4 regions of the Cronobacter turicensis genome follow, and region 1 is predicted to be linked to each of the others. Evidence: predicted binding sites of a transcription regulator. Region 1 holds the regulator's gene; each other region holds the start of a gene.
The links. The regulator CRP, encoded in region 1, controls carbon source genes, mostly activating them, when cyclic AMP is high. The targets are predictions, from matches to a motif close to ATGTGANNNNNNTCACAT.
Positions count from the first base shown of each region.

Region 1 (2,202 bases):
AACGTAGAGCAGCATCGGCTCCCAGACGGGCATATTCCCGGCGAGGCTTAACGTGAAGATGGCCGCGATAAGCGACGCGGGCAGCAGGCGCGCATGCAGGGGGCTTATCTCCGCCGTCACGCCCAGCAGCAGCGCCAGCATCAGCAGAATAAGCGGCAGCGGGATGGCCTGTAACAGCAGAAACTGTACCGCCAGGCTGCTCAGCGCAAACAGCGAGGCGCCGATGATCAAGCGTTTGAAGAAGCGTTTGTGCGGGGTATCGAGACCGGCAATATTGCAGCAGGCGGGGACGAGTGAAAACAGCAACCCTTGTTGGAGATGGCCCAGCATCAACCCGACCGCCACCGGCAGGCTTAAGATCAGCGTTTGCCGTAAAGCGTAATTAATTTCAGGGTGATAGATAAGACGACGCCACATAGGGGAGAAGTATAGATACAAAAACGGCGTGTTACCGAAGCGACACGCCGTTTTTTGATTTTTTAGCGGGTACCGTAAACCACAATAGTTTTACCGTGGGCGGAGATCAGGTTCTGATCTTCGAGCATTTTCAGAATGCGGCCAACGGTTTCGCGGGAGCAGCCGACAATCTGGCCGATTTCCTGACGCGTGATTTTAATCTGCATTCCGTCCGGATGGGTCATCGCGTCCGGCTGTTTCGCCAGGTTCAGCAGCGTCTGAGCGATGCGGCCGGTCACGTCCAGGAAGGCGAGGTTGCCCACTTTCTCTGAGGTGACTTGCAGGCGGCGAGCCATCTGCGAGGAGAGACGCATCAGAATATCCGGGTTAACCTGAATCAGCTGACGGAATTTTTTGTAGGAGATTTCAGCCACTTCACAGGCAGTTTTAGCGCGAACCCAGGCGCTGCGTTCCTGACCTTCCTCGAACAAACCCAGTTCGCCGATGAAGTCTCCCTGATTCAGGTACGAGAGGATCATCTCCTTGCCCTCTTCATCTTTGATCAGCACTGCCACTGAGCCTTTGACGATGTAATACAGCGTCTCCGCTTTTTCACCCTGGTGAATCAGCGTGCTCTTAGATGGATACTTATGAATGTGGCAATGAGACAAGAACCATTCAAGAGTCGGGTCTGTTTGCGGTTTGCCAAGCACCATGCGCGGTTATCCTCTGTTTTAAACTGGCTCCAAAGACAGGGCGCGTAACCCCTGTCTGGCTTTGCAATCATCATCTTCCCGCTTCCAGGGAAGTTGGCTGTCCGTGGACATCGCAGCCGATAAATTGTCTTCTCCTCTGCACCCATGCGTAACATCAATGTATCGCCGCTGCATCCAGACTGTTTTAGCATAGCTTTTATCAGGTGTCTCCTGTTGTCTCGTTTCAGCTTGACGCAGGTCGCCTTCCGTTGCCTCTGATGACGCGCGCGCGTAATCTGTCAGAAAAATGAATAGCCTGGAGCGAATAACATGCATGCACGAGTGAAATGGGTGGAAGGCTTAACCTTCCTTGGCGAGTCCGCTTCGGGGCATCAGATCCTGATGGACGGCAACTCCGGCGACAAAGCGCCGAGCCCGATGGAAATGGTCTTAATGGCGGCAGGTGGCTGCAGCGCCATTGATGTGGTCTCTATTCTGCAAAAAGGCCGTCACGACGTGACCGACTGCGAAGTGAAGCTGACCTCAGAGCGTCGCGAAGAGGCTCCGCGTCTGTTCACGCATATCAATCTGCACTTTGTGGTGACGGGTAAAGATCTGAAAGACGCGGCAGTGTCGCGCGCGGTGGATCTGTCGGCGGAGAAGTACTGTTCAGTGGCGCTGATGCTCGGCAAAGGGGTCAACATCACCCATTCTTACGAAGTGATCGACGCGTGATGTGACGGCGGGCGGCCCGGCAGGCGCAGCGCCACCGGGCCATTCTGTCACGCTATCTGTTTCCCTTCCATCAGCCGCTGCACCAGCGGCAGCATAATAAGCTCCATCGCCAGCCCCATCTTGCCGCCCGGCACCACCAGCGTATTGATGTGCGAGATAAACGAGCCCTGTAGCATCGCCAGCAGCCAGGGGTAATCGATATTGTCCAGATTGCGGAAGTGAATCACCACGAAACTCTCATCGAGCGACGGGATACTTTTCGCGGCGAACGGGTTGGACGTGTCCACCGTCGGCACGCGCTGGAAGTTAATATGGGTGCGCGAGAACTGCGGCGTGATGTAGGAGATGTAATCTTCCATGGAGCGCACCACGGAAT
Region 1 covers NZ_CP165997.1:348,277-350,478, forward strand. Annotated here, with positions in the region: gene AB8W27_RS01600 (YccS/YhfK family putative transporter) at 1-417, opposite strand, end outside; gene crp (cAMP-activated global transcriptional regulator CRP) at 480-1,112, opposite strand; gene AB8W27_RS01610 (OsmC family protein) at 1,422-1,826, shown strand; gene AB8W27_RS01615 (phosphoribulokinase) at 1,874-2,202, opposite strand, start outside.

Region 2 (2,202 bases), 1.1 Mb from region 1:
TCAGGGCCAGCAGGCTGTATAACAAACGCTTTAACATTCAGGCAGCTCGAAGCAAAAAGGAAAGAGATTCAAGGCTACTTTACCCGTCGGGCAAGAGCAAGAATCGAACGTCCGGTTGAAGCATTTTTCGTCACAGCGGGCAGGGCGCCCGCTGTGATATTTCAGGCGAGCGTAACCCGCTCAAGGCCGGTGAAGCCCAGCGCGTTCAGGGTCGCAGCGGTGGCATCACGCTGAACGATGGTCGCCTCGTTCAGTTCGGCAAGCGCGACGCGCTTGATATCCGCCCACGCGTAGCCGTTCAGGCTCAGCAGGTTCAGCGCAGCCTGCAAGGGCGGCAGCGAAGGGTTAAACGCCGCGTTTTCGGCATAGCTGCCGGTAAAGACCGCGCTGTCCCGGGTTTCAATCGCGAGCCCGGAAGGCGACTGGCTGTAAGGCGCATGGCTGCGGTTAGCCGCGGCGATCGCCGCCTGAGCCAGCGCGTCGCCCTCAATCGCATAGCCATGATTTTCGGTATCAAAAATCAGCGTCTTAATATCAAGATCGCGCGGGCCGAAGGCGTCCGGCAGGTAATCGCCAAGCTGTGAAGGCGCGCGCCCCGGCAGATTAATGCGAAGGGTAAGCCCGCTGTTCAGCTCATTCATAAACTGACGGCAGTGGCCGCACGGCGTGTAGTTAACGGTAATGGCCGCAAGACCGGTTTCGCCGCGCATCCAGGCGTGGGTAATGGCGCTCTGCTCGGCGTGAATGGTCTGCTGCATCGCCGCGCCGCGAAACTCCATGTTGGCGCCAAAATAGAGGCTGCCGCTCAGGCCGCGGGCCACAGCGCCCACATTAAAATGAGAAATCTCAGTCTGCGCGCAGGCGGCGGCTAAAGGCAGCAGCGCGAAGGCCAGCGCGTCATCATCCAGACCGCTCTGGCGGCGAATGTCAGCGACCTGTTCAGCGTTCAGCATCGCCGGGAAATGAATATCGGCAATCAGCGGCGCCAGCGCGGCTTGCAGCGCTGCCGGCAGCTGTGCGAAGGCAGTTTTAAAACGTGGGTGCATGGCAAAGCCTCAAAATAGATAACCAGAACCGTAGTTTACGGCGCTCCTGAGGCTTTATATGTGATTTAACTCTCACTGGCTATGCAACAAATGAAATTTAGAATGAAAATGCGCGACATATCGCATGTTTTAGCGCCATATCGCCAGAATAAGCGGGAACAAAAAAGGCGCCAGCAGTGACGTGATAATGCCGCAGATCACCAGCGCCAGCGAACTGAACGCGCCTTCCTGGTAATCCAGCTCCGCGCAGCGCGCCGTACCCAGGGCGTGCGAGGCGGTGCCCATCGCGAGCCCGCGTGCGGATTTGGTTTTTATTCGCATCACATTCAGCACGGCATGGCCGAACACCGCGCCGAGAATACCCACGAAAATCACGCAAACGGCGCTGATGGCAGGAATGCCGCCGAGGCTTCCGCCCACGGCCATCGCAATCGGCGTGGTCACGGATTTCGGCAGCACCGATGCCGCGATCTCCGGGCTGGCGCCCATTAACAGCGCAACAGAGGTGCCGGTGACCATCGCCACCACGCTCCCGGCGAAACAAATCGTGATAATCGATTTCCAGCGCGCGCGGATCTGGTGCAGCTGTTCATACAGCGGGAACGCCAGGGCCACCACGGCGGGTTGCAGTAAATCATTCAGAATGCGGCTGCCCTGAAAATAGCGCTCATAAGGAATATGCGCCAGCATCAGAAAAGGGATCAACACCACCATGCAGACCAGCAGCGGATTGAGCAACGGGCTTTTGAGACGCGCGGCAAGCTTACGGGCGGCGAAAAACACCAGCAGCGTCAGCGGCAGCGACCACCAGATATTCTGGATCATTTCTCACGGCTCCTTTCCTGGCCTACCACTTTGCGCTCGCCGTGCGCCAGATGCGCGCTCCAGCTCACCACCATAAACACCACCAGCGTACTGATAAAGCAGGAGACCACCACCGGGCCGAACTGCGCCTGCAGCACGTCGAAATATTGCATCACGCCAATACCCACCGGCACAAACAGCAGCGCCATATAACGGATCAGTAGATTGCAGGCGGGCTGAACCCACTTTGCAGGCAGGATCTGAAAGGCGAGCAGCACAAAAAGAATCAGCATGCCGATGATGCTGCCGGGGATAGTAATCGGCAGCAGCGCGGCAATCGCGATACCTGCAT
Region 2 covers NZ_CP165997.1:1,433,271-1,435,472, forward strand. Annotated here, with positions in the region: gene sanA (outer membrane permeability protein SanA) at 1-37, opposite strand, end outside; gene cdd (cytidine deaminase) at 162-1,046, opposite strand; gene AB8W27_RS06870 (CidB/LrgB family autolysis modulator) at 1,176-1,871, opposite strand; gene AB8W27_RS06875 (CidA/LrgA family protein) at 1,868-2,202, opposite strand, start outside.
Region 2: a site for CRP is predicted at 1,105-1,122, ahead of cdd (cytidine deaminase). Genes of this name have one in related genera too.

Region 3 (2,202 bases), 300 kb from region 1:
TCGTAGATGGATTCCATCAGCGCCTTTTGCTGGCGCACCAGCAGCCCGATTTCTCGCGGCTCCAGAAAAAACATCTGTTTTTTAATGCTGCGGGTGAAGAACCACGAAAAGATAAACAGCGCCAGCAGCAGTAGCAGCGCGCCAATCAGGATATTCACCACTTTGCCAAGCGTAATGGTGTCGAGATAGCTGGTCAGATAGCCGACCGAGACAACGCCGATGACGTTACCCTGCTCGTCAAAAATCGGCGCTTTGCTGCGCAGCGACACCCCAAGCCCGCCCCGGCGAATGCTGGTAATGGTTTTGCCTTCCAGGACTTCCTGATTATCGCCGCCGATAAGCGGCGTGCCGATGCGGTCATGAAAGACAGAATGAAACAGGTGCAGACCTTTCTCATCGCCAATAACCATAAAGCTGGCGTCGCTGTGACGCGCCATGCCCGTCATAAAGGTATTAATCGCCGGAATATTACGTTGCCTGACGGCTTCGCGTAATGACGGAATGAGAGAAATCTCTTCCGCCTGTATTCTCGCGCGGCTGCTCATCTCCTGATAAAGCTGGCGGCTGACGTCGAGATAATAATAAACGCCGAGCGCCGTAAACAATACGGAGAAGAATATGATGAGATGAATAAATAACTTAATACGAAAGGAAAACTTCATCATTCATTGGCGCGCCGGAATGCAAACAGTAGAGAACTGTACCATTTTTTCAGGCGCTTACCGGAACGGCGCCTGAAACTTGTGATCCCCTGCACATGGCATAGCGCGCGGCGGTAACTGTTTACCCGCGTTACGTTTTTAGGCCGAAAAAAGGCCGCGCTGAATAAACGCCATAAAAACCACGCCTGTAAATTATGCGTGGATCACATCGTGTTAATTAAAACCATAAACGCCATAGGTGCCATTAAATTACCGGTATTGATTCGGCCTTCCTCACAAATTGTAAGGGTAACCTCTTTTAGGCTTAACGGGAAATATAACTACGGAGCTTAATAACAATGAGCACAACCGATGATTCTTACGTTGTACCCCGCACCCCGTCTGATACGAAGCCAATATCACTGAAAGAAAAGTGGTGGCATATCATGGATTCCTGGAAAATCGGGATTATTCCACTGCCGCTGTTTGTCCTCTCCGGCGCGCTTATCGCCATTGACTGCCTGGGCGGCAAACTGCCGAGCGATATCGTGGTGATGGTCGCCACGCTCGCGTTCTTCGGCTTCGCCTGCGGCGAGTTCGGCAAGCGCCTGCCGGTGGTCGGCAAAATGGGCGCGGCGGCGATTTGCGCCACCTTCATCCCCTCCGCGCTGGTCTATTACGGCTGGCTGCCGGATGTGGTCGTGGAATCCACCACCAAATTCTATAAATCCACCAACATTCTCTATCTCTACATCTGCTGCATTATCGTCGGCAGCATCATGAGCATGAACCGCACCACGCTGATTCAGGGCTTTCTGCGCATTTTCTTCCCGATGCTGTGCGGCGAAATCGTCGGCATGCTGGTGGGGATGGGCGTGGGCATCGCGCTGGGCATGGATCCGTTCCAGATCTTCTTCTTCCTGATCCTGCCTATCATGGCGGGCGGCGTGGGCGAAGGGGCGATCCCGCTTTCCATCGGTTACGCGACGCTGCTGCATATGGATCAGGGCGTGGCGCTGGGCCGCGTGCTGCCTATCGTTATGCTCGGCAGCCTTACCGCGATTATCATCGCCGGTTGCCTTAATCAGCTTGGCAAACGCTACCCGCACCTGACCGGCGAAGGCGAACTGATGCCGGATCGCGGCGACAAACCGCAAACCCAGACGCTGGCCACCGCCTTTAGCGGCAAGGCTGACGTCACCACTATTGCCTCCGGCGCGCTGCTGGCGGTCCTGCTCTACATGCTCGGTATGCTCGGCCATAAACTGACTGGCCTGCCTGCGCCGGTTGGCATGCTGTTTATCGCGGTCTTTATCAAGCTGGCGCATGGCGTTTCTCCGCGCCTGCTGGAAGGCTCGCAGGTGGTCTACAAATTCTTCCAGATCTCAGTCACCTACCCGATCCTCTTCGCCGTCGGCGTGGCGATCACCCCGTGGGAAGAGCTGATGCACGCCTTTACGCTCAACAACCTGCTGGTGATTGTCAGCACCGTGTCGGCGCTGGTGGCGACGGGCTTTTTCGTCGGCAAGAAAATCGGCATGCATCCGATTGATGTGGCCAT
Region 3 covers NZ_CP165997.1:650,918-653,119, forward strand. Annotated here, with positions in the region: gene AB8W27_RS03110 (sensor histidine kinase) at 1-662, opposite strand, end outside; gene AB8W27_RS03115 (2-hydroxycarboxylate transporter family protein) at 1,001-2,202, shown strand, end outside.
Region 3: a site for CRP is predicted at 924-941, ahead of AB8W27_RS03115 (2-hydroxycarboxylate transporter family protein). Genes of this name have one in related genera too.

Region 4 (2,202 bases), 920 kb from region 1:
CGTGTAAGCGGTCATCACTTCTTCACGCAATTTGCCCTCCGCCCACGCCTGGGCCGCCAGCTGGTGCGAGCGATGCGCCAGCGCGTCCTGTTGTTCGCGGGTGATGCCATGCGTTTTCGCCATCTGCTCGGCGGTATCGCCCATGCGAAGCCCGGTGGAATATTCCGCCACGGCGGGCGGTACCGGCAGCAGATCGCGCAAACGCAGGCGCGAGAAAAGTTTCAGTCGCTGCCCGGCAGTGCGGGCTTTGTTCGCATCCACCAGCGTGCGCGCCAGTTTTTTACTGACGCCTATCGGCAGTACGGAGGAAGAATCGGCCCCGCCGGCGATCCCGGCGCGAATAGTGCCCGCCATCAGGCTTTCTGCGACGTTCGCCACCGCCTGAAAACTGGTGGCGCAGGCGCGGCTGACGCTGTAGGCGTCGGTATGGACGCTCATGCCGGTGCCAAGCACAATTTCGCGCGCGATGTTTGGCGCCTCCGGCATTTGCACCACCTGACCGAAGACGAGCTGTTCAATCACGTCAGGCGGAATTTCGCTGCGGGCCAGCAGTTCGCCGACCACCATTTTACCGAGATCGACCGCCGGAACGCCGTGGTACGCCGTCGCCTGACGGGCGAAAGGCGTGCGCAATCCACTGACAATGGCAATGCGATCCCCCTGACGGGTGACCAGCGGTAGTGCCTGACTCATAACGTTCCCCTGTAAAAGGCTAAAAATGTATTAAGTGGTCTGACCTGATAACAGTTTTAACCAGAATTTTACATTCAGCCAATCACATAAAGGAAAAATTGCGAGGCAAAACACGAATTACGTAACAAGAAATGCGCCCCGGCGAGACCGGGGCGTAAGCGGCAGGATTAACGCAGGCTCAACTGGAAAATAACGGTTTCGGCCTGGCAGGCGAAAACAAAATCGATGTCCAGACGCACGCCGTCGGCTTCTTCAGTAAAGCGCGGGGTTATCTGGCATGGCTCGGACTCGACTTCACGCGCTCTGGCGGTGAGTGCCGCCAGGGTGGCGTCGGCGTCGGCGCGGTTTGCGAATACGCGGCTGTAAGAGGCGACGCAGTCGGTGTTATCTATAATGGTGCCAACATCAATACAGCAGCAAACCGGGGTTTCATCAGCACTGCATTTGGTCATGGTGATTTCCTCTGTATTTACTGAAAAGGGATACGTCTATTTTACGCCCCGACCCGAGACCTCTCTACCTGTTCTTCCGGTTTGCGCCCATAAGTGACCGAAATCACACTTAAAAATGATCTAACGCAATAATCACCAGATTGATGAATTGTCGCACCCCGAAATTTTGCTAAACGGATCGCGTTTCTTAGATCACAATTGAAAAAACTTATAAACATACTTGCAACATCTCTGCTGGTCGGACCTATACTCTCGCCACTGGTCTGATTTCCCTGCCGTACCTCAGACCCTACACTCCGCGCTCCTGTTACGTCACGTAACATTATTTGAATAAAAATAAATGGATGAGGTTATGGTCATGCGCCAGAAAACCCTGTTTACCAAATCTGCTTTAGCAGTCGCAGTGGCAATCGTGTCTTCTCAGGCCTGGTCCGCAGGTTTCCAGTTAAACGAATTCTCTGCCTCCGGTCTGGGCCGCGCCTATTCCGGTGAAGGCGCTATGGCGGATGACGCAGGCAACGTCAGCCGTAACCCGGCGCTGATTACCATGTTTGATCGCCCGACTTTCTCCGGCGGGGCGATTTTCGTCGACCCGGATGTGAATGTGTCTGGTCAATCCCGTACGGGCCGCAGCCTGGACGCCGATAACATCGCGCCGACCGCCTGGGTGCCGAACCTGCACTTTGTCGCGCCGATTAACGAGCAGTTTGGCTGGGGCGCGTCCGTCACCTCCAACTACGGTCTCGCCACCGAATATAACAATGGCTACACCGCAGGTTCCGTCGGCGGCAAAACCGACCTCGAAACGCTGAACCTGAACCTCAGCGGCGCGTATCGCCTCGATGACCACTGGAGCTTCGGTGTAGGCTTCGACGCTGTGTATGCGCGCGCCAAAATCGAGCGTTATGCGGGCGACCTGGGCCCCATCCTTGCAGGCTCTGGCCGTGTCCCGCCTGCGTTAGCTCCGACCGTTGCAGGTATTCCCGCTGATACGCAAATCTCCTATCTGAAAGGCGACGAGTGGGGCTTTGGCTGGAACGCCGGTATTCTTTATGAG
Region 4 covers NZ_CP165997.1:1,267,020-1,269,221, reverse strand. Annotated here, with positions in the region: gene fadI (acetyl-CoA C-acyltransferase FadI) at 1-693, opposite strand, end outside; gene AB8W27_RS06135 (YfcZ/YiiS family protein) at 861-1,145, opposite strand; gene fadL (long-chain fatty acid transporter FadL) at 1,504-2,202, shown strand, end outside.
Region 4: a site for CRP is predicted at 1,237-1,254, ahead of AB8W27_RS06135 (YfcZ/YiiS family protein). Genes of this name have one in related genera too.